DNA from 3 places in the Methylobacterium sp. 88A genome. Region 2 is predicted to be linked to each of the others. Evidence: predicted binding sites of a transcription regulator. Region 2 holds the regulator's gene; each other region holds the start of a gene.
What was found. Region 2 encodes LexA, which represses DNA repair genes until DNA is damaged. Its sites were predicted from a motif close to TGTTCNNNNTGTGTTCNG; they were not measured.
Positions count from the first base shown of each region.

Region 1: the regulator LexA is predicted to act here: its motif matches at 4,233-4,250, upstream of A3OM_RS0119355 (putative DNA modification/repair radical SAM protein).
Region 3: the regulator LexA is predicted to act here: its motif matches at 4,937-4,954, upstream of recA (recombinase RecA).

Region 1 covers NZ_AQVT01000001.1:4,046,671-4,053,950, reverse strand. Annotated here, with positions in the region: gene A3OM_RS0119370 (fused MFS/spermidine synthase) at 1-1,760, shown strand, start outside; gene A3OM_RS0119365 (TAXI family TRAP transporter solute-binding subunit) at 1,776-3,206, opposite strand; gene A3OM_RS0119360 (RecX family transcriptional regulator) at 3,374-3,961, shown strand; gene A3OM_RS0119355 (putative DNA modification/repair radical SAM protein) at 4,268-5,482, shown strand; gene A3OM_RS0119350 (UdgX family uracil-DNA binding protein) at 5,765-7,174, shown strand; gene A3OM_RS24360 (hypothetical protein) at 7,220-7,280, opposite strand, start outside.
Region 2 covers NZ_AQVT01000001.1:3,323,172-3,330,451, reverse strand. Annotated here, with positions in the region: gene gltA (citrate synthase) at 1-686, opposite strand, end outside; gene gltX (glutamate--tRNA ligase) at 916-2,343, opposite strand; gene A3OM_RS0115950 (ComEC/Rec2 family competence protein) at 2,522-4,783, shown strand; gene lexA (transcriptional repressor LexA) at 4,777-5,514, opposite strand; gene A3OM_RS0115940 (GntR family transcriptional regulator) at 5,931-6,623, opposite strand.
Region 3 covers NZ_AQVT01000001.1:1,140,336-1,147,615, forward strand. Annotated here, with positions in the region: gene fliQ (flagellar biosynthesis protein FliQ) at 1-178, shown strand, start outside; gene fliR (flagellar biosynthetic protein FliR) at 210-974, shown strand; gene flhB (flagellar biosynthesis protein FlhB) at 1,025-2,092, shown strand; gene A3OM_RS0105415 (response regulator) at 2,213-4,882, shown strand; gene recA (recombinase RecA) at 5,015-6,106, shown strand; gene A3OM_RS25695 (phospholipase D-like domain-containing protein) at 6,242-7,042, shown strand.

The sequences.
Region 1 (7,280 bases), 720 kb from region 2:
TCGGCTCTTTCGCGGCCCTGATCGCCTATCCCCTCGCCATCGAGCCGCTCCTCACCCTGCGCGACCAGAGCCGGGTCTGGATGCTGGGATTCGCGGTTCTCGCCGGACTGATCGCGATCTGCGCCGCCGCAGCCGCGCGCAACGCCTCGGCCCCGTCCCGGATCGCGGCCGGCGTCGCGGCGGCCTCCGCCTCCCGGCGTGAGATCTGGCGCCAGCGGTTCGGCTGGATCGCCCTTTCCCTGGTGCCCTCGGGCCTCCTCGTCTCGGTGACGGCGCACATCTCCACCGATGTGGCGGCCGCGCCCCTGCTCTGGGTCGCGCCCCTGGCGCTGTTCCTCCTCACCTTCGTCCTCGCCTTCCGCGAGCGGATGGTCCCGTCCCAGACCGTCCTCGCCTGTATCCAGGTCTTCGGCACCGCGATGGCGCTCCTGCCCATGACGGCGGCGTTCCCGCTCGGCATCGGATTGGCGCTCCATCTCGGCCTTTTCTTCGTCAACGCCATGATCTGCCACGGGGCGCTCTACACGCGCCGCCCGGATGCGTCGCGGCTCACCGAGTTCTATCTCTGCCTGTCCTTCGGAGGCATGCTCGGAGGCATCTTCTGTGGGCTTCTCGCGCCGCGCATCTTCTCCACCGTCCTCGAATACCCCATCCTGCTCGTGGCCGCCCTTCTGTGCCGCCCGGACCTGTCCATCCTGTCCGCCGCGTCCTGGCGCGAGAACCGGCGGTCGCTCGCCATACTGGCCGGGCTGATCGTGCTGGCCCTCCTGATCAACCTGACGATCCTGCCACGCTCCTGGCTCATCGTCGGCGCCCTCTGCCTGATGGGGGCGATGATCGCATTCTGGCGCAAGCCGCAGAACGTGGCGCTTCTGGCGATGGGCCTCGCCCTGTTCTCGGCCACGGTCAGCGGAGCCCTGACCTCGGGCGCGTCGGTGCGCTCGTTCTTCGGGGTGCACAAGATCGCCACCTCGACGGACGGACACTTCCGCACCCTCAGCCACGGCACCACCCTGCACGGCGCGATGCGGATCACCAACGAGGACGGTACGCCGTTCACCGGGCGGCCCGAGCCGGTGACCTACTTCACCATGGAGGGCGGCATCGGCCGCGCGATCGCCGCCGTCCGGTCACGCCAAGGCGGACGCCTCGACACGGTGGCCGTGGTCGGGCTCGGTGCCGGCAGCCTCGCCTGCCATGCCCAGGCCGGCGAGGCTTGGACCTTCCTGGAGATCGACCCGGAAGTGGTCCGCATCGCGCGGAATCCCGCCCTGTTCCGCTTCCTCGGCGCCTGCGCCCCCGATGCCCGGATCGTCCTCGGCGATGCGCGCCTGACCCTGGCCGACGAGCCCGGCGGGAAGAGCCTGATCGTGGTCGACGCCTTCTCCTCCGACTCGATCCCGAGCCATCTCATGACGCGGGAAGCACTGGCGCTCTACGCCGCGAAGCTCGCGCCCGACGGCGCCCTCGTCGTCCACATCTCGAACCGGCACCTCGAACTGCGCCACATCCTCGCCCGCGCGGCAGCCGACAAGGGCCTCGTCACCTTCGTCCGCGACGGGCGCCTGATGGACAGCATCGACGGACCGCGCTTCCGTCAGGCCTCCATCGTCGTCGCCATCGCCCGCGACGAGGCCCATCTCGGGACGCTCGCCGAACCGGGCGAGTGGACGCGGGTCGTGCCCGACATGGGCCGCCGTCCCTGGAGCGACGATTTCAGCAACGTCGTCGAGGCCATGCTCGACGAGATGAGGCGATGAGGGGAAAAGCCGCGCCTATTCCGCCGCCGGCCGATCCAGCCTGAGGAGACGCGCGGACCGCGTCCGCAGGGGCCGGCGCTCGGGCTCGGCGCCCGTGACGAGGGACCGGCGGGCATCGGCGATGGCGCCGTGCACCGCATCGATGGCCAGGATCAGGGCGTTCATCGCGCGGGTGTCGACGTTGCGCTCGCGGGCGTGCTGGACGACGTCGGTGACGAGGTCGTCGGTCTCGCGCACGAGGCCGTCGAGCTGCTCCCTCGTGGTGGCCGAGCGGATGTCCCTGAGGATGTCGAGCAGCCGGTCGAGGACCACGTCCACCCGCTCGCGGCGCTGGCGGGCGAGGCGCTGGCCGAGCCAGGCGATGCCAGAGCCGATGGTGCCGCCGAAAAAGGCGAGGAGGTAGACGTAATCCTCGTAGCGTTCGAACAGGGTCTGCTGCTCGCGCTCGAAATAATCGACCGCCCCCGGATGGTTGGGCAGGCGGGCGCTGGTGGCGGCCACCGACGTCTCGAAATCCGGGGCCTTCATCAGGTTGGCGATGGGCGCGCCGGGCGCCAGCTTCGAGCGCCATTCGAACAGGTGCTGGGTGACGGAGGCCACCGAGTAGCGGCTCACTCCGCCCCGCGCCATCAGCCGGTAGGAAGCGCCCACCGTCTTCACGTCCTCCTCGGGGCGCTTGGGCCGGCCGCCGAACGTGCCGGCGGGAATCGTCGCCGATTGCAACTCGGGCATCCGCTGCACGATGGCGTCGCCGTCGGGGACGGAGACGATGGTGATCTTCTTCTCGTGGGAGGCCATCTCCACCGCCCGGACCGTGGAGATCGCGGCCTTCGAGGTCGGGGCCGCGATGACGGCGACGGCGTCCACGGTGCCGGCCTGCAGCGCGGCGGTCACCTCGCCGGGCTTGAGCGGCACCAGGGCGATATGGCCGGCGGCGAGGGCATGGCCAGGCTCGGGCGCCGGCACGGGGGTGAAATCGTAGAAGCCGAGGAGGTTGGTGACGAAGGGCCGGTCGGCCGCGTGTCGTTCGACGATGCCGAGGCGCTTGGTCGCGAGGTCGGGGAAGCTCTCGATCGCGCTGGCCTCGGGGGTGGCGATGAGGAGCGTCTCCTCGTGAAGGAGCGCAAGCGTCAGGCCATTATCGGGCAGGAAGACGTCGGGCCGGACCACGGCGAGATCGGCGTTCCCGGCCTGGAGAGCCGCGGCGCTGTCGCGCACGTCGTCATAGGTCCGCACGTTGAGGCGCACGTCCTCCCGCGCCCGTTTGAGGGCCTGGGCATAGGTTTCGAGCAACTGCGCCTCGGCCCCGTCGCGCGGACCGACCGCCACGGTGAGCACCGTCGGGCGCGACAGGTAGACCACGGCGGCCGCGAGAACGGCGAAGCCGAGGCCGAGCGCGACCAGGAGCCACTCGCGCTTCAGGAGGAATGCCGGCATGACATGCATGCGTCCTCTCGGGGTAAGACAGGCAACCGGTTCACGGTCGAGACGATGCGCCTCATGATCCTGAAACCTGTCCGAAGCGTGATGAACCGATGAGCGCTCGAAACGTTGCAGCGGGACGTACTGTGCCCTTGCGACAGGCAAAATCCACGCCCCGCGAGGCAAAGCCAATGTCGCGCGAGGCAGAGCCCACGCCCCGCGCGGCAAAACCTACGCCGCCGATCACGGCTGCGTATCTGGAGCGCGTCGCCCTGCAGTATCTGGAGCGCTACAGCGCCTCTGTGGCGATGCTGCGCCAGACCTTGGAGCGCCGGGTCGCCAAGCGGTGCCGGCTCCGGGACGAGGACCCCGCCGCCTTCGCCGAGACCGTCGCCGCCATCGTGGAGCGCGCCCGTTCCTCCGGCCTCGTGGACGACGCCCGGTTCACCGCCGCGCGGGCGGCGACCCTGCGCCGGCGCGGGGCCTCCGCCCGCGGCCTCTCGGCCAAGCTCGCCGCCAAGGGGGTCGACCGGACGCTCATCGCCGAAACCCTGGAGACCGAGCGCGACCGGGGCGAGGAGGAGGGCACCGATGCCGAGGAGGTGGCGGCCCGCGCCTATGCCAAGCGCCGCCGGCTCGGCCCGTTCCGCCGCCCCGACCTCCGCGCCGCCCACCGCGACAAGGATCTCGCCTCCATGGCGAGGGCCGGGTTCTCATACGGATTGGCGAAGACGATCGTCGACGAGGAGGTGAATGCGGAGGACGGGCTCGGCCGGTGATGGATGTATCTCCGTGAGCCGAGTCATGCTTCCCCTCACCCCGCGTGCGGGGAGAGGGCTTCATGCCCCCTCGTCGGGGCATAAAGCGAGGCGGCAGCCGAAGGCGAGGGGGCCGAGCCGTACGCGCCTCATCCGGATTCCCCCGCTCACCCCCGCTTCGGCTTTCGCCTGCGCTCGCCGCATGGACGACAAGATCCATGCGGCCCTCTCCCCGCCCGGCGGGAAGAGGGAACAGCACCCTGCGACATTTCCGACCCGGCGCGACAAAAACTTGAACGAAACACGAACGACGCGCATGTCCCTGTCATGGACGAGGCCCTCGCCAAGAAGCTGCGCATCCTGGCCGATGCCGCGAAATACGATGCGTCCTGCTCCTCGTCGGGGGCGCCCAAACGGGTGGCCGGCAAGGGCGAACTCGGCTCCACCACGGGCGCCGGCATCTGCCACGCCTACACGCCGGACGGGCGCTGTATCTCGCTCCTGAAGATCCTGCTGACCAATTACTGCCTGTTCGACTGCGCCTATTGCGTGAACCGGCGCTCCTCCAACGTCGCCCGCGCCAAGTTCACCGTCGACGAGGTCGTGACCCTCACGGTGGAGTTCTACAAGCGCAACTACATCGAGGGGCTGTTCCTCTCCTCGGGGATCATCAAGTCGCCCGACCACACGATGGAACTGCTGACGCGGGTGGCGAAGTCCCTGCGGCGCGACCACGGCTTTCGCGGCTACATCCACCTCAAGTCGATCCCGGAGGCGAGCCCGTGGCTGGTGGAGGAGGCGGGGCTCTACGCCGACCGGCTCTCGATCAACCTCGAACTCCCCACCGATGCCAGCCTGCACCGGCTGGCGCCGGAAAAGAACGGCCCGGTCATCCAGAACGCGATGAAGCAGATCGGCGCCCGGATCACCGAGGCGAAGGCCGAGAAGCGCCGGTTCTCGCCCGCCGGGCAGTCGACGCAGGTCATCGTCGGCGCGGACACCACCACCGACGAGGCGCTGATCCGCAAGAGCGCCCTTCTCTACGGCTCGTTCAACCTGAAGCGGGTCTATTACTCGGCCTTCAGCCCGATCCCAGACGGCTCCGCCATCCTGCCGCTGAAATCCCCTCCGCTCCAGCGCGAGCACCGGCTCTACCAGGCCGACTGGCTGATCCGGTATTACGACTTCTCCGCCGACGACGTGGCCGATGCCGCCGAAGACGGAATGTTTTCTCTCGACATCGACCCGAAACTCGCCTGGGCCTTGAAGCATCGGGGGCGTTTCCCCGTGGACGTGAATGTCGCCGACCGGGAGATCCTGCTGCGGGTGCCGGGCCTCGGTGCGCGGGCCGTCGACAAGATCGTGAAGGCGCGCCGCCACACGCGGCTGCGCCTGGACGACGTTGCCCGTCTCACCTCGGGGCTCAAGCGCGCCCGCCCGTTCCTGATCGCCGCCGATTATCACCCGGGACCCGGGGGCACCGACAGGCTGGACCTGCGCGCCAAGCTCGTCGAGCCGGCGCGGCAGCTGAGCCTGTTCTGACGGGGTCGGATGACACGCCGCTCTTCTCTCCCCCCTCCGCCCTCCGATATTCATATATCTCGCGGGCAGCGCGGGTCCCCTCTCCTGGAAGGAGAGGGACAGGGTGAGGTGCGTGACCTCTTCGAAGATGGGCCACACCTCACCCCAACCCTCTCCTTCCAGGAGAGGGAGCCCGCCGTGACCGATGTGGAACACCCTCTGACAAAGGGAACAGCCGTCGAGCAGACGGGTCGATCCAGGAGTTCCGCGGAGGGGACAAGGTCGGGTGGATCACTCCAAACGATCACCCTCCGCGAGGGCGCCGATCTCGACGGGTTCCGCGCCGCCGCGCGCCGGCTCGCCGCCGCATCGGTCCCGCCCGATAGAGCAGTCTGGTCCATCGGGCAGGCCCCCGGCCTGTTCGGACAGGTCTCCCAGCCCGAATCCGGCTCCGATGCGCCACTAAGCCTGCCGCGCGCGGCGGCCGACCTGATCCGCATGGTCGTCCCGCACCGCGACCCCGAGCGCTATGCCCTGCTCTACACCCTGATCTGGCGCGTCATCCATGGCGAGCGCGGGCTGATGGAGGTCGGAAGCGATCCGCTGGTCCATCGCCTCGACCGGATGCGCAAGGCCATCGCCCGCGACCTCCACAAGATGCACGCCTTCCTGCGGTTCCGGCGGACGGAAGTCGATGGCGTCGAGCGCTTCGTCGCCTGGTTCGAGCCGGACCATCACATCCTGGAGGCGGCGAGCACCTTCTTCGTCGCGCGCTTCCGATCCCTGAACTGGTCGATCCTCACGCCTGACGGCTCGGCCCATTGGGACGGCGACACCCTGACCTTCGGGCCGCCGGGACGTCGCGAGGATGCGCCCGAGGCGGATGGGTTCGAGGCCGGCTGGCGCGATTACTACGAGAGCACGTTCAATCCCGCCCGCACCAACCTCGCCGCCATGCGGGCGGAGATGCCGAAGAAGTACTGGCGCAACATGCCGGAGACTGCGGCGATTCCCGGCCTCGTCCGCGCCGCCTCAGCCCGCACGGAAGCCATGATCGAGAGGGAGCCGCAGATGCCGACCAAGCGCAATCCCGCCAAGGCCGTCGCCGCGATGTCCGACCAGGATCCCGCCTCACTGGAGGAGCTCAACGCCATCATCCGGCGCTCCGAGCCCCTGGTGCCGGGCGCGACCCAGGCCGTCCTCGGCGAAGGCCCCGCCCATGCCGCCATCGCCTTCGTCGGCGAGCAGCCGGGCGACCAGGAGGACCGGCAGGGGCGGCCCTTCGTGGGACCGGCCGGGCAGCTCTTGTCCCGCGCCATGGCGGATGCCGGGATAGAGCGGAACGCGGCCTACCTCACCAATGCGGTCAAGCATTTCAAGTTCGAGGAGCGCGGCAAGCGCCGCATCCACCAGAAACCCACCGCCGGCGAAGTGAGCCATTACCGCTGGTGGCTCGACCGGGAGCTGGATTTCGTGGCCCCCAAACTCGTCGTGGCCCTGGGCGCCACCGCCGTCCTGGCCCTGACGGGCAAGGCGATCCCCATCACCCGCGCCCGTGGCCCGGCCGCCTTCGGCAAGGCCTATGAGGGGTTCATCACCGTGCACCCCTCCTATCTCCTGCGCCTGCCGGACGAGGCCAAGGAAGACGCCTACGTGGCCTTCGTGGCCGACCTGAAACGGGTGGGCGACCTCGCGCGCGAGTTGGGGGCCTAGCCGAGCGGCGGTGGCGTCGCCGGGCTTAGCGCCCCCGTCGTGATGCTACGTTGTCCGAGGACGAAACCCTTCGTAGGTCATGTAGATCAGGATTCCGGCCAACACG
Region 2 (7,280 bases):
TGATCGGCGTGGAGGATGAAGATCCGGTCCAATGCGCGCGCATAGATCGGGTTGACGACGAACTCCTCGCAGGGAACCGCGAAGCACATCCGCAGAAAGTTCGAGGTGTAATCGAGGTCGTTCTTCGGGTAGACGAAGGGCTGACCGATGGAATACTTGTAAGCCATCGCCGCGAGCGTCGGCATCTTGGCGATCATGCGCAGGCTGGCGATCATGCGCTGCTTGTCGTCCGAGATGTCGGTCGAGTCGTGATAGAAGGCCGACAGCGCGCCGACGCAGGCGACCATGATCGCCATCGGGTGGGCGTCGCGGCGGAATCCCTGGAAGAAGCGGTTCATCTGGTCGTGCACCATGGTGTGGCGCGTAACCCGGTAGTCGAAATCCGCCTTCTGGGCGGGCGTCGGCAATTCACCGAACAGCATCAGGTAGCACGTCTCGAGGAAGTCGCCCTGCTCGGCGATCTGCTCGATCGGGTAGCCGCGATACAGGAGGACGCCGGCGTCGCCGTCGATATAGGTGATCTTCGATTCGCAGGACGCGGTGGAGGTGAACCCGGGATCGAAGGTGAACATGCCGGTCTTGGCGTGGAGCTTGCCGATGTCGATGACGTCGGGTCCGATCGTACCGGTCTTGATCGGAAGATCGACTTGGTTGTCGCCCACGGAGATCGTGCTGGTGGCGCTCATGGAGACGTGGACCCTTTCTTGGCAGAAGGCAGACCTTGGCAGAGGGTAGCGCCGGCCCGAATGGCGACATCCGCCACTTAGGACCGGCGCGCACGAACAGGCTTTTGCTGCAGGTGCTCACACACCTATCGGGTTAGCGGATCGGCACACCGCCTACAACCGATCCCCCTCGCCACTCGGCCGCGCAAGCGAAAACCGGGCCGATCTGTCACCCGTCGAGCGTCTGTGATCAGGTCGAGGATGCCTGATCTCCGAGGCGCCCCAGACACTCCTCGCGTCCGAGCACGGCCATGACGTCGAAGACCGGCGGAGAGGTCGCGCGCCCCGTGAGCGCGGCCCGCAATGGCTGGGCGATCAGGCCGAGCTTGAGCGCGTTTTCCTCGGCAAAGCGGCGCACCGCGCCCTCCGTGCTGGCCGCGTTCCATTCCGGCAGGTCGGCGAGGGCCGGCAGGATCGCCGCGAGACGCTGGCGAGCTTCCTCGCTCAAGAGGGCCTTCGCCTTGTCGTCGAGGCCGAGGGGACGCGACGCGGTGAGGTAATAGGCGCTGTCGAGGAGGTCCACGAGGGTCTTGGCGCGCTCCTTGAGACCGGGCATCGCCGCGCCGAGCTTGGCACGAAGCTCGGGCGACAAGGCGGTGGGCAATCCGCGATCGGGAGCGAGCACCGGAAGGATCGTCTCGATCGCATCGATCAGCACGGCATCGTCCGCCCCGCGAATGTAGAGCCCGTTGAGATTCTCGAGCTTCGCGAAATCGAATCGGGCAGCCGAGCGGCCGATCGACTTCAGCTCGAAGGCGGCGATCATCTCCTCGGTCGAGAACACCTCCTGATCGCCATGGCTCCAGCCCAGGCGGACGAGGTAGTTGCGCAAGGCCGAGGGCAGGTAGCCGAGGTCGCGATAGGCGTCGACACCGAGTGCCCCGTGACGCTTCGATAGTTTGGCGCCGTCAGCCCCGTGGATCAGCGGGATATGCGCCATGATCGGCGCGGACCAGCCGAGCGCGTCGTAGATCTGTCCCTGCCGGGCGGCGTTGGTGAGGTGGTCGTCACCGCGAATCACGTGGGTCACGCCCATGTCGTGATCGTCGACGACGACGGCGAGCATGTAGGTGGGGTTACCGTCGGAGCGCAGCAGGACGAGATCGTCGAGATCCTTGTTGGCCCAGGTCACGCGGCCCTGGACCTGATCTTCCACCACCGTTTCGCCGTCGGACGGAGCGCGTAGGCGGATCACCGGCTTCACGCCGGCCGGTGCCTCGGTCTGATCGCGGTCGCGCCAGCGGCCATCGTAACGCATGGGGCGGCCTTCGGCCCGCGCGGCCTCGCGCATGGCGGTGAGCTCGTCCGGCGTCGCATAGCAGTGATAGGCGTTGCCCGAGGCGAGCAGGCTTTCCGCGACCTGGCGGTGCCGATCCGCGCGGGCGAACTGGTATACGACGTCTCCGTCCCAATCCAGGCCGAGCCAGCGCAACCCTTCGAGGATCGCGTCGATGGCGCCCTGGGTGGAGCGCTCCCGGTCGGTATCCTCGATCCTCAGCAGCATGCGACCGCCGAAATGGCGGGCATAGAGCCAGTTGAAGAGCGCCGTGCGCGCTCCCCCGATATGCAGGTACCCCGTGGGGGAGGGGGCAAAACGCGTAACGACGGGTGACGACATCGGGCGGCTAAACTTGTGCGTGAAGGTGGGAGGGCGGATCGACCGGCCCGGATCGGCGCATGTAGCATGCGTTTGCGGTGACGTTAAGAAAACGTGGCGCCGAGTCGCGAGGCGGAGGCGGTGCCGCTCGTGCGGGCTCTCTCCAAAAGGGTGAGCCCTGAGGGAGACGCAGCGGCAGATGGCCCAGGCCAGCGCGCGAGCAAAGGGCGCGACGTTTGCGGGCCTGGCCCGTCCGCGATCCCCGTCGGCTATGGTAGAGGCGGCAAAACGCTGGTTCGCCGGCGGGCTCGCGGAGGAATCCGAACAGCGCCGCCTGTTTCCCTGGCTCGCCGTCGCATTCGGCCTCGGCATTCTCGTCTGTTTCACCGCCACCCACGGCGAGCCATCGCTGGCGGCACCGCTCCTCGTGGCGCTCGCCCTCTCGGCCGCCGTACCGTTCCTCGGTTCAAGGCCCGTCGCCCTCGCTCTGGTTCTCGGACTCGCCGCGTCCTTCCTCGGCTTCTCGGCCGCTGTGTTGCGCCTGCGGATCGTGGCGGCGCCCGTCCTGGCCCGGACGACCATCGCGCCGCTCACCGGCCTTGTGGAAGCCCTCGACGAGCGGGAGGTCGGTGCGCGGCTCATCGTCCTCGTGGAGAGTTTCGGCACCCTGACGCCGGATCGCCGGCCGACGCGGGTTCGCGTGTCCTACAAAAAGGCGCTCACCCTGAAGCCCGGCGATTACATCTCGGCGACGGCGCGGCTCCTGCCCCCGCCCGAGGCGGCCCGGCCCGGCGGATACGATTTCGCGCGCGATGCCTACTTTCGCGGGATCGGCGCCGTTGGCTCCCTCGTGGGCAAGATCGAGGTGAAGCCTCCGCCGAGACCCTTGCCCTGGCAGGTCTCGCTCGCCGCTGCCGTGGACGATGCGCGCAACGCGCTGACCCGCCGGATCACCGATGCCAATGGCGGGCAGGCCGGCGCGGTGGCCGCGGCCCTGGTGACGGGCAAGCGCGGCCTCATCAATGCCGAGACCAACGATGTCCTGCGCGCGGCGGGGATCTACCACGTGGTCTCGATTTCCGGGCTCCACATGGTACTCGCTGCCGGAGTGGTGTTCTGGCTCGTTCGCGCGCTCCTCGCCCTCGTCCCGGGCCTCGCCCTCATCTGGCCGATCAAGAAGATCGCCGCCGGTTTCGCCATGGTCGGCGTCACCGCCTATTGCGTCTTCTCGGGCTGGGACATCGCCGCCGAGCGATCGCTCATCATGACCCTCGTGATGCTGGGCGCGATCCTCGTAGATCGTCCCGCGCTCAGCATGCGCAACCTCGCCCTGGCCGCGCTGATCGCCCTCGCGCGCGAGCCCGACGGGCTACTCGGCCCGAGCTTCCAAATGTCCTTCGGCGCGGTGGCCGGCCTCATCGCCTGCGCGGGCACGCTCAATCGCTGGATGCCGCCACGCGAAGGCGCCAGCCTCTTGGCCCGCGCATGGCGGTTCCTCGCCGTCGCGGTCCTCGGCACCCTGGCGACGACCATGGTCGCCCAGATCGCGACGGCGCCGTTCGCGACCTATCATTTCCAGACCGTCCAGCCGTTCGGCATCGTCGGCAACGCGCTGACCTTGCCCCTCGTATCTCTGGCGGTGATGCCGGCGGCGGTGCTCGGGATCCTCGCCTACCCCTTTGCCCTCGATCAGCCGGTCTGGTGGGCGATGGGGCTCGCGGTACGGGGGATGCTCACGATCTCCGGGTGGATCAGCGGGTTTGGCCACGCCACCCTCGTCGTGCCGGCCTATGGCAGCACGGCCCTCTGCCTGCTGGCCCTCGCCCTGCTCCTGCTGACACTCCCCGTGTCGGGGCTGCGCTGGATCGGACTCGCTCCGGCCGCCCTCGGCATCGCCCTCGCCGCCACGCCACCGCGCTACGACCTCTATATCGACCGGGAGGGTGGGGGCGCGGCCCTGCGCGACCCTGACGGCCGGCTGGCAATCCTCGGAAACCCGCCCGCCTTCGTCCTCGAACAATGGCTCAAGGCGGACGGCGATTCTCGGAAGGCCGGTGCCGTATCCGCCTCCACGAAAGGCCGTTGCGATGCGGTCGGCTGCACCGCAGGGACGGAGACGCGGCGCATCGTGGCGCTTGTCAAGGACAAGCGGGCCTTTGCCGAGGATTGTGAGAGGGCAAGCATCATCATAGCCCGCCGCGACGCTCCCAAAGGATGCCGCGCCGGCCTCATCGTCGATCGGGCGTTCCTGGCGGAGCGAGGGGCGACGGCCGTTCGCTTCGGGCCGGATGGTCCTGTCGCGACATCGGCACGCGCGCCGAACGTCCGGCCTCCGTGGCGGCGGGTCATGGCCGATGCCTCGCCTGTACCCTCGACACCGGCCGAGACCGCGAAACTACAGGATCCCGAGATCGACGAAGGCGACCCATTGCCGGACACGCCCTCGGACCGGCCTCAGTAGCGGCGGACGAGGCTGACCAGGCGACCCTGGATCTGTACGCGGTCGGGACCCAGCACCCTCGTCTCATAGGCGGGGTTGGCGGCCTCCAGGGCGATGGAGGAACCGCGACGACGCAGGCGTTTCAGAGTGGCTTCCTCATCATCGATCAGGGCCACGATGATGTCCCCCGTATTCGCGGTGTCCTGCTTCTTGATCACCACCAGATCGCCGTCGAGAATACCCGCTTCGATCATCGAATCGCCGCGCACCTCGAGGGCATAATGCTCGCCCCCCGACAGGAGGTCGGGAGACAACGTGACCGAGTGACTTTGGTTCTGGATCGCCGAGATCGGTGTACCGGCCGCGATCCGACCCATGACCGGGATGGTGATGGCCCGTCCGCTCTCGTCCTGAGCCTGGGTCGTAGGCGGACGCATAGATGGCGTCGCCTTGGACCGTCCGCCTTCGACGACGCTGGGCGTAAAGCGGCGGACTTCGCCGGCGGGAGCCGGCTTCGGCGCGGGGGCGCCGGTCAGGCTTTCGGGCATCCGGATCACCTCGATCGCCCTGGCCCTATTCGGCAGGCGCCGCAGGAACCCACGCTCTTCGAGGGCCGTGATCAGCCGGTGAATGCCCGATTTCGACTTGAGATCGAGCGCGTCCTTCATCTCGTCGAACGAGGGCGGGACACCACTCTCCTGCATCCGTTGCTGAATGAATTGGAGAAGATCCAGCTGCTTACGCGTCAACATACAGATCACTCTTCCACTGAAGCCAATGGCCGCGACTAACGCCGCTGAAACAAAACACGAACATGGTAGACGTTCTGGAAGTGTTCTGCAAGGGTTCCGTTAACGCGGTGGTAGAGTTTGTTCCTGGGCGGACATTCGCTGGCATCCCGGCGCCGGAGCCCGGCTGGCGGTTCGCGCCTCGCAAGTCGGCTCCATCCCGACGACATCCCACCCCGCGAGCTGATCGCCTCGGCGTGGTCGTTCAATAGCGACGGTGCCACCGGTCGCTGGCTTCGCCGCAGAATCGGGGATTCGTTTCGATCACTGTGACGGATCGGCGAGCCAATACAGGCGCTTCGATCCGACCGAAGCCGGATGTCCCGTCTCGTTCGCCGACATTGGCGGTCGCAGCGACCAGAAACCGGCGACGATGCCGTTCAGTCGAGATAGTCGCCGTACTTCTCGACATGGCTGGCCAGGCCGAGGCCGTGCTCGCGCACCAGGCGTTCGGCAAGTTCCGCGTCGCGCGCCTCCAGCGCCTTGATGATCGCCACGTGTTCCTTGATCGAGTTGGCGGCACGGTCGCCCTGGCGCATGGCCGTGTTGCGGATGCCGCGAACGTGCATGAGCAGATTGCTGGTGATGTCCTTGATGACGTCGCACTGGCCCAGCGAAATGATCTTCTGGTGGAAGCGGATATTGGCTTCCGAATACTCGTCGAGATGATCCGACGGACGACCCTCGTAGAATTCCGGGAAATGCTCGCGCAGGCAGTGCAACTGCTCGTCTGTGGCTCGCTCGCAGGCGAGGCGAGCGGCCATGCTCTCCAGGGCCGACCAGGCCTGGATCATGCTGACGATCTCCTTCTTCGACTTCTTGATCACGAAGACGCCGCGCCGGGCCTCGAACCGTACGAAACCTTCCTGCTCGAGTACCGTCAGCGCTTCGCGCACCGGGGTGCGGCTCACTCCCAGGTTGAGAGACAGCTTCCTCTCGTCGAGCCTCACCTCCTCGCGCTGATTATAGATGTTCATATTCGTGATTGCTTCCTTGAGCGCGTCGTAGGCCAATGCACGCAAGCTCGAAGTCGCAACGATCGGCTTTACTTGAAACGTATCCGTCTTGACCATTTTCGACACCTAGAATGATTTCAACTCGCACACAGGGTCGAGCACACTTGGTGTGAAGCATGCCAAACCCGCGTTCGAAATACAAGGAACGCTTCGGGGCAAAGAAATCCTTCAACACAAGAATAGTGGCATCTCTTGTCCTAGCAATCCGGAGGACATGCATTCGGTCGTTGGAGCCGCGGCGATGCCGCACTCGCCATCGTCTCGTTCGTTTGAGTGCCGCGCAATCGCTGAAGCCCGACCAAACCGGCAAGATCATGCAAAATGGTTTGACAGTTGGTATTTGGTATGCCACCAATTGTCGAGAGATGCGGAGGGTGATCCGACTGTAAGGCGGCCTGAGCGAGGTCGTGATGAGGCTTCGGCGGATTGGCGGTGGCATCCCAGCACGCTGTCGACGTAGGGACACGCATTATAACGCATTACGTTCCTTAGCCCTTCGGTCGGGAGGTTTACGGACGGTCTTCAAGATAAGCATGAGCTTTCTGCTTGAGGAGGTCATAATTTTTTCGGTCTGACTTAAGAAAAATACGGTTTCGCCGAGACGTGCGGCCGTGGACGCCCCCGCCGCCCCACGATGGGGACGTCACCTCATCGGCTCGTCTGCCCAGCGGGTCGCAAATCATAACAAAACAGCAAAGAACCAGGGAGAGAACA
Region 3 (7,280 bases), 2.2 Mb from region 2:
GGTCGGCCTCATCGTGTCGCTGCTCCAGGCACTGACGCAGATCCAGGAGCAGACGCTGATCTACGTGCCCAAGATCGTCGCCGTCTTCGCGGCGCTCCTGTTCATGCTGCCCTTCATGGGCGACGCGCTCGCCGGCTACATGACCCGCATCGCCGCCCGCATCGTATCGGGCGGATGACGCGCCGGGCCGGGCGCTGCTATGCAGGATCATGAACCTGCTCCTGCCCGGCATCGCGGCGGCCTACCTGCTCACCTTCGCGCGCATCGGCACGCTGATGATGCTGCTGCCGGGGCTCGGCGAACAATCCGTCTCGCCGCGCATCCGTCTCGCCTTCGCGCTCCTCGTCTCGCTGATCCTGTTCCCGATGGTGCGACCGCTGCTGCCGATGCAGGGCGCTGCGCTCGCGGCGCCCGGATTGATCTCGCTCCTCATCGGCGAATTGCTGATCGGGCTCGTCCTGGGCCTCACCGTCCGCATGGTGCTGGCCGCGTTGCAGACCACGGGCGTCATCGTCTCGCAGCAGCTCGGCCTGTCCTACGCGATGACCGTGGACCCGACGCAGGGCGGCCAGCAGGCGGCGCTCGGCAACTTCCTGATGATGCTGGGCATCACCCTCATCCTCGCCACCGACCTGCATCATGTGGCGCTCGATGCCATCGGCCGGAGCTACGTGATGCTGCCGCCCGACGGCGTTCTGGCCATGGGCGAGGCGGCCCAGCTGGCGCTCCGGGCCATGGCGCGCGGCTTCCTCCTGGCGGTCCAGATCTCGGCGCCGTTCATCGCCTTCGGGATCCTGTTCAATGTCGGCCTCGGCGTGCTCTCGCGCCTGATGCCGCAGATGCAGGTGTTCTTCATCGCGGTGCCGGCCTCCGTGCTCATCGGCATGCTGATCCTGTTCGGCAGCCTCGGCATCATGATGAGCGTCTTCCTCGACGATATCGGCCGCTACCTCGGCGAGTTGACCGGGCGATGAAGGCGGTGTCGAACGGTCCGACGATGCGCCGGACAGGGGAGCGCTGAGCCGTGTCCGACGACAGCGACCAGGAAGACAAGACAGAAGAGCCGACTCAACGGCGCATCGAAAAGGCGATCGAGCAGGGCAACGTCGCCAACAGCATCGAGGTCAACACCTTCTTCATCCTGGCAGCCTTCACGATGGCGCTGCTGCTGGCATCGGGAACGATCGCCAAGGATCTCGTGGTGAGCCTGCGCGCCTTCCTGATGAACGCGCATCAGGTCCCCTCCGACCCCACCGCCTATACCGAGATGGGGATGCGGATGCTGCTCATCTGCGCCCAGGCGCTCGTGATTCCGGTCAGCCTCGTGGTCATCGCAGGCCTCGCCGGCGGTCTCGTCCAGCACCCGCTTGTCTTCTCCACCGATGCCCTGATGCCGAAATTCGATCGGATCTCGCCGATGGCCGGCATCAAGCGCATCTTCGGCGTCGAGGCCCTGGTCCAGTTCCTCAAGGGGCTCGCCAAGCTGATGCTGGTGGGGGTCGTCGCGAGCACCATCCTGTGGAACGAGCGCGACCGGCTCGAGGTCTTCGCCCGGCTCGATCCGGCGGCGATGCTGCCCGCGATCCTCGGCATCGCCCTCAAGCTTCTCGGCGGCATGCTCGCCATCTTCGTGGTCATCGCCATGGGCGACGCCCTGTACCAGCGCTTCCGCTGGCGCTCGAAGCTGCGCATGACCAAGGAAGAGATGAAGCAGGAGCACAAGGAGAGCGAGGGCAATCCGGAGGTGAAGGGCCGGATGAGGCAGATCCGCGCCTCGCGGGGCAACAAGCGCATGATGGCCGACGTCCCCACCGCCACGGTCATCGTCACCAACCCCACCCACTACGCCGTCGCCCTGCGCTACGAGGCGGGCATGGCGGCGCCGATCTGCGTCGCCAAGGGCGTCGATTCCCTGGCATTGCGCATCCGCGCCGTCGCCAAGGAGCACGATGTGCCGATCATGGAGAACCCGCCGCTGGCGCGGGCGCTCCATGCGACGGTGGAGATCGATTCCGAGATTCCCGCCGAGCATTACCGCGCCGTGGCCGAGGTGATCGGCTTCGTCATGCGGCTGAAGCGCAGGGCGGCGTGAAAGCGCCACGCTTTATGCACCTTTTTTGACGAGACTTGTCCCTAACGTCCGGCGGACACCCTTGCTGCCGACGCGGCCTGGGCGCTAACCGGGATCGCTCGAGGGTGGAATGGCGCCGAGATGGCTGAGGTGAGCGGACCAACGAAACCGGTGTCGAGCGCCATCGACCGGTCGGAAAGGCCTGGGCGGGTCGGGCTGCTCCTCGTCCTGGCCGGACTTCTCGTCGGCGCGGCGGTGGGCCTGTCCTTCGTCGCCAACGAGCAGGCGCAGCCGCTCATCCTGGGTCTTCTCGCCCTGCTCGCCATGGCGGGCGTGTTCTGCCTGTTCGCCCTGGCGATCGGCGCGCTCCAGCTCGCGGGCCAGACCGGCCGCGACGACATCACCAAGGCCATCGTCGACGCCTCGCCCGAAGGCGCCATCGTCGTCGAGGATGGCGGCCGCCTGATCTACGCCAACGAGGCCTACCTGCGGATCTCCGGCGGGGAGACCTTCTCCAACCTCAGGCCGGTGGAGCGCGTCTTCGTCGGCTCGCCGGACGTATCGGAGGCGGTCTACCGCCTCGCCCAGGCGGCCCATGACGGGCGCGGCCATGTGGAGGAGATCCGCATGGCGCCCCCGCCCCAGGGCGAGACCGAGCGCGCCTTCGCCTGGTTCCGCATCGCCGTGCGGGCGGTGGAGCGGCCGAGGCTCCCGGCGACCCTGTGGACGGTCACCGACATCACCCACGAGCGCGAGCGCCAGGAGAACGTCTTCCAGGAGCTTCAGCACGCGATCGATTACCTCGATCATGCGCCGGCCGGCTTCCTCTCCATCGATCCGTCGGGCTCTATCGTCTACATGAACGCGACGCTGGCCTTCTGGCTCGGCTACGACCTCGCCACGGTCGGCTCGGGCGGCCTGCGCCTGCCCGATATCGCGCCCAGCGCCGATGTGCTCACCGCCACCGAGGGACTACCCGGCGAGGTCCGCACGGACCGTTTCGACCTCGACCTGCGGCGCCGCAACGGCCAGCCCCTGCCGACCCGGCTCTATCACCGCGTGGCCTTCGGCCAGGACGGCAAGCCCGGGCCGTCACGCACCTTCGTACTCAACCGCTCGGCCGGGGCCGAGAGCGACGAGCCGCAGCGCGCCGCCGAAGTGCGGCTCGCTCGCTTCCTCAACAACAGCCCCATCGCCATCGCGACCCTCGACCCCACCGGGCGTATCGCGCGCGCCAACGCGTCCTTCGCCAGGCTCTTCGGCGGGACGCCGCGCCAGGCCGTGCCGGACGGGCGCGGCGAACTCGGCACCGAGCCGACCATGTGGGAGGCCCTGGTCGACCGCGACCGGGCCGCCCTCGAGAGCGCCCTGGTGAAGGCCGCCGACGGGACCATCGAGGTGCAACCCATTGAGGTCGCACTGGCGGGGCCGGGGAATCGCTCGGCGCGGGTCTGGCTCAGCCCGGCCGGCGGCGACACCGCGGCTGCGGAGGACGGGTCCTCCCAGGCCGACCGCGAGCGCGTGATCCTCTACGCCCTCGACACCACGGCGCAGCGCCAGCTCGAACAGCAGATCGCCCAGACCCAGAAGATGGACACGGTGGGCCAGCTCGCCGGCGGCATCGCACACGACTTCAACAACGTCCTCCAGGCCATCATCGGCTATTCCGACCTGCTCCTGGCGAGCCACAGGCCCACCGATCCGGCCTTCCAGGACATCATGCAGATCAAGCAGAACGCCAACCGGGCAGCCAGCCTGGTGCGGCAACTGCTGGCCTTCTCGCGGCGCCAGACCCTGCGACCGGAGGTGATGAATGTCGGCGAGGCGCTGTCCGACCTGACGCTGCTGCTGAAGCGCCTGCTCGGCGAGCGTGTCGACCTCGACCTCAAGCACGGGCGCGACATCTGGCCGATCAAGGCCGACGTGAACCAGTTCGAGCAGGTCATCGTCAATCTCGCGGTCAATGCCCGCGATGCGATGCCCAATGGCGGCCGCCTGCTGATCCGCACCGCCAACATCCTCGAAGGACTGGAGAACACCGAGCGCCGGCCCGGCGCACCGGCGGGCGACCACGTCCTGATCGAGGTGCTGGATACCGGCGAGGGCATCCCGCCCGACGTGATGGAGAAGATCTTCGAGCCGTTCTTCACCACGAAGGACATCGGCAAGGGGACCGGCCTCGGCCTCTCCACCGTGTTCGGCATCGTCAAGCAGAGCGGCGGCACCATCGACGTGCAATCGACCGTTGGCAGCGGCACGGCCTTCCGAATCTACCTGCCGCGTCACGAACCGGCCGCCGAGCCCGCCCCCGATCCCGCCCTCGCATCCGCCGCCCCGCAGAGCAACGCGGAGATCGCCGCCAGCCGGCTCCGGGGAGCACGCGACGTCGAAAAGCCCGGCAGCGGGCAATCCGCCCCGCGCAAACCCTCGCCCGATCATACGGGGCAGGGCGTGATCCTGCTGGTCGAGGACGAGGATCCGGTGCGCGCGGTCAACAGTCGAGCCCTGTCGGCACGGGGCTACACGGTTCTGGAAGCCGCCTCCGGCCTCGACGCCCTGGCCCTCATCAGCGATGTCGACCAGACCATCGACCTCGTCGTCTCCGACGTGGTGATGCCGGAGATGGACGGTCCGACGCTGCTGCGCGAATTGCGCAAGCACCGCCCGGACCTGAAGGTGATCTTCGTCTCCGGCTATGCCGAGGACGCGTTCCGCAAGAACCTCCCCGAGGGCGAGGATTTCAATTTCCTGCCCAAGCCCTTCAGCCTCAAGCAGCTCGTGGAAACGGTGAAGGAGACGATCGCCCGTTAGGGCGACGTTCTCCCACCGAATGATGCGAAATCGGCACCCGGCACCTTGCGAAAAAAGAACAAAACAAGTACATCATTCGCATCCGAGGCACATTGAGCCTTGAGCTCTCCCCATGCATAAGGATGCCGACGAATGGCCCAGCCCGCGCTGAAAGTTGTGGATTCCCCGATGGTGGACAAGGACAAGGCGAAGGCGATCGATGCCGCGCTGTCCCAGATCGAGCGTGCTTTCGGCAAGGGCTCGATCATGCGGCTCGGCAAGAACGATAAGGTGGCGGAGGTCGAGACCGTCTCCACCGGGTCGCTCGGCCTCGACATCGCGCTCGGCGTCGGCGGCCTGCCGCGTGGCCGGGTGATCGAGATCTACGGCCCCGAATCCTCGGGCAAAACCACCCTTGCCCTTCACACCATCGCCGAAGCCCAGAAGAAGGGCGGAGTCTGCGCCTTCGTGGACGCGGAGCACGCCCTCGATCCGGTCTATGCGCGCAAGCTCGGTGTGCAGCTCGACGATCTCCTGATCTCGCAGCCCGATACCGGCGAACAGGCCCTGGAAATCACCGACACCCTGGTGCGCTCGGGTGCCATCGACGTGCTCGTTGTCGACTCGGTGGCGGCGCTGACGCCCCGCGCCGAGATCGAGGGCGAGATGGGCGACAGCCAGCCCGGCCTTCAGGCGCGCCTGATGAGCCAGGCCCTGCGCAAGCTCACGGGCTCGATTTCGCGCTCCAAATGCATGGTCATCTTCATCAACCAGATCCGGATGAAGATCGGCGTCATGTATGGCAGCCCGGAGACGACCACCGGCGGCAATGCGCTCAAGTTCTACGCGTCGGTGCGCCTCGACATCCGCCGCATCTCGACCCTGAAGGACCGTGACGAGGCCATCGGCAACCAGGTCCGCGTCAAGGTCGTCAAGAACAAGGTCGCCCCGCCCTTCAAGCAGGTGGAATTCGACATCATGTTCGGCGAGGGCGTCTCCAAGGTCGGTGAGCTCATCGACCTCGGGGTGAAGGCCGGGATCGTGGAGAAGTCCGGCGCCTGGTTCTCCTATGCGAGCCAGCGCCTCGGCCAGGGCCGCGAAAACTCGAAGGGCTTCCTGCGCGATAATCCGGACATCGCCAACAAGATCGAAGCGGCGATCCGGCAGAATTCCGGCCTGCTCGCAGACAAGATCCTCGAGACGGCCAAGCCCACCGAGGACGATCTGGACGAAGGCGAGGCCTAGAATTTTAGGCTGACGAGTATGAATTTCAGAGAAAGCAGCCAAGGATCTGGCTTGGCGGTTTTCTCTGAAATTGCAATCAACACCCGAATTCCTGCAAATAAGGTCGCGATAGTTATTGCTTCTTGAGGTAATTTTGTGAAAAATATACGTGATCTCAACAAACTTTCACAAAAATTTATTCGTGAGAAGTCACCAAGTAGTAATCGCAAATCCGATGCGAAAGACTTTTCCTATCGTGCACTCCAAAACCATTCCGCGACAAGTACATCGGCTAAGGTCACGACTTATTTTGATGGCATTGAAAGGCTTTTTGTCGAGCTCAGTGAACGCCATGAAGTTGTCGTAGGCGCCGTAGCCTGGCTAACAAATACTCAGATTCTGTCGGCCCTTGCCAAATCACCACGTGTTGCAATTACCGTACAAAAAGAAGACTTTCTTCGCAAAGACATCGGATTTCCGAATTATTCTCAGCAGCGGCTTAAAATTCGCTCGCTTTACAATAATCTGACCCCGTTTGACGCTGGAGATTTTACCGAAAGCTATCCCGGACAACAGGAATTTCACCCACAATACAACAGCACAGTCCAGAGTTGGCTATTCGACAATCGCGGAAACTACTATCATGGTGGCGATGCGGTCAGATGCATGGGTTTTGCAAACGACCCGAATGCTCATCAAATTCCACGGATGCATCATAAATTTTTGATATTTGGAGAAAGAAATGAAGGCTTAGTGATGTGGCCTAAGTGTGTGGTCACTGGTTCATTCAACCTCTCCCACAACGCAGTCAAAAGTCGTGAGAACGTTGTATTAATTGAAGATACGGATATTTGCCAATCCTACCTTAGCGAGTGGGCGCAGCTTTGGAGTATGTCCGAACCTTTGGACTGGTCCAGCCCAGAACCGTCGCAGGATGAAATGTACGTCGGCACTTGAGATCAACAAAATTGCCATTGAGATGCATGGAGGCCGTCAAAGCAACCTCCCTGCATAATGCTCTGGTTCAAGTCTTTGCCTAATATGGCAATATCATAACGATCAGGCCCCACAGCACGAACAGGATGCCGAGGATCGCCACGCTCCAGACGGCGGTGCGCACCTTCGGGATGCCGAAGCCGAAGATCGGCAGGTAGATCAGGCGCGCGAATAACTAGAGATAGGCGCCGAGCACCAC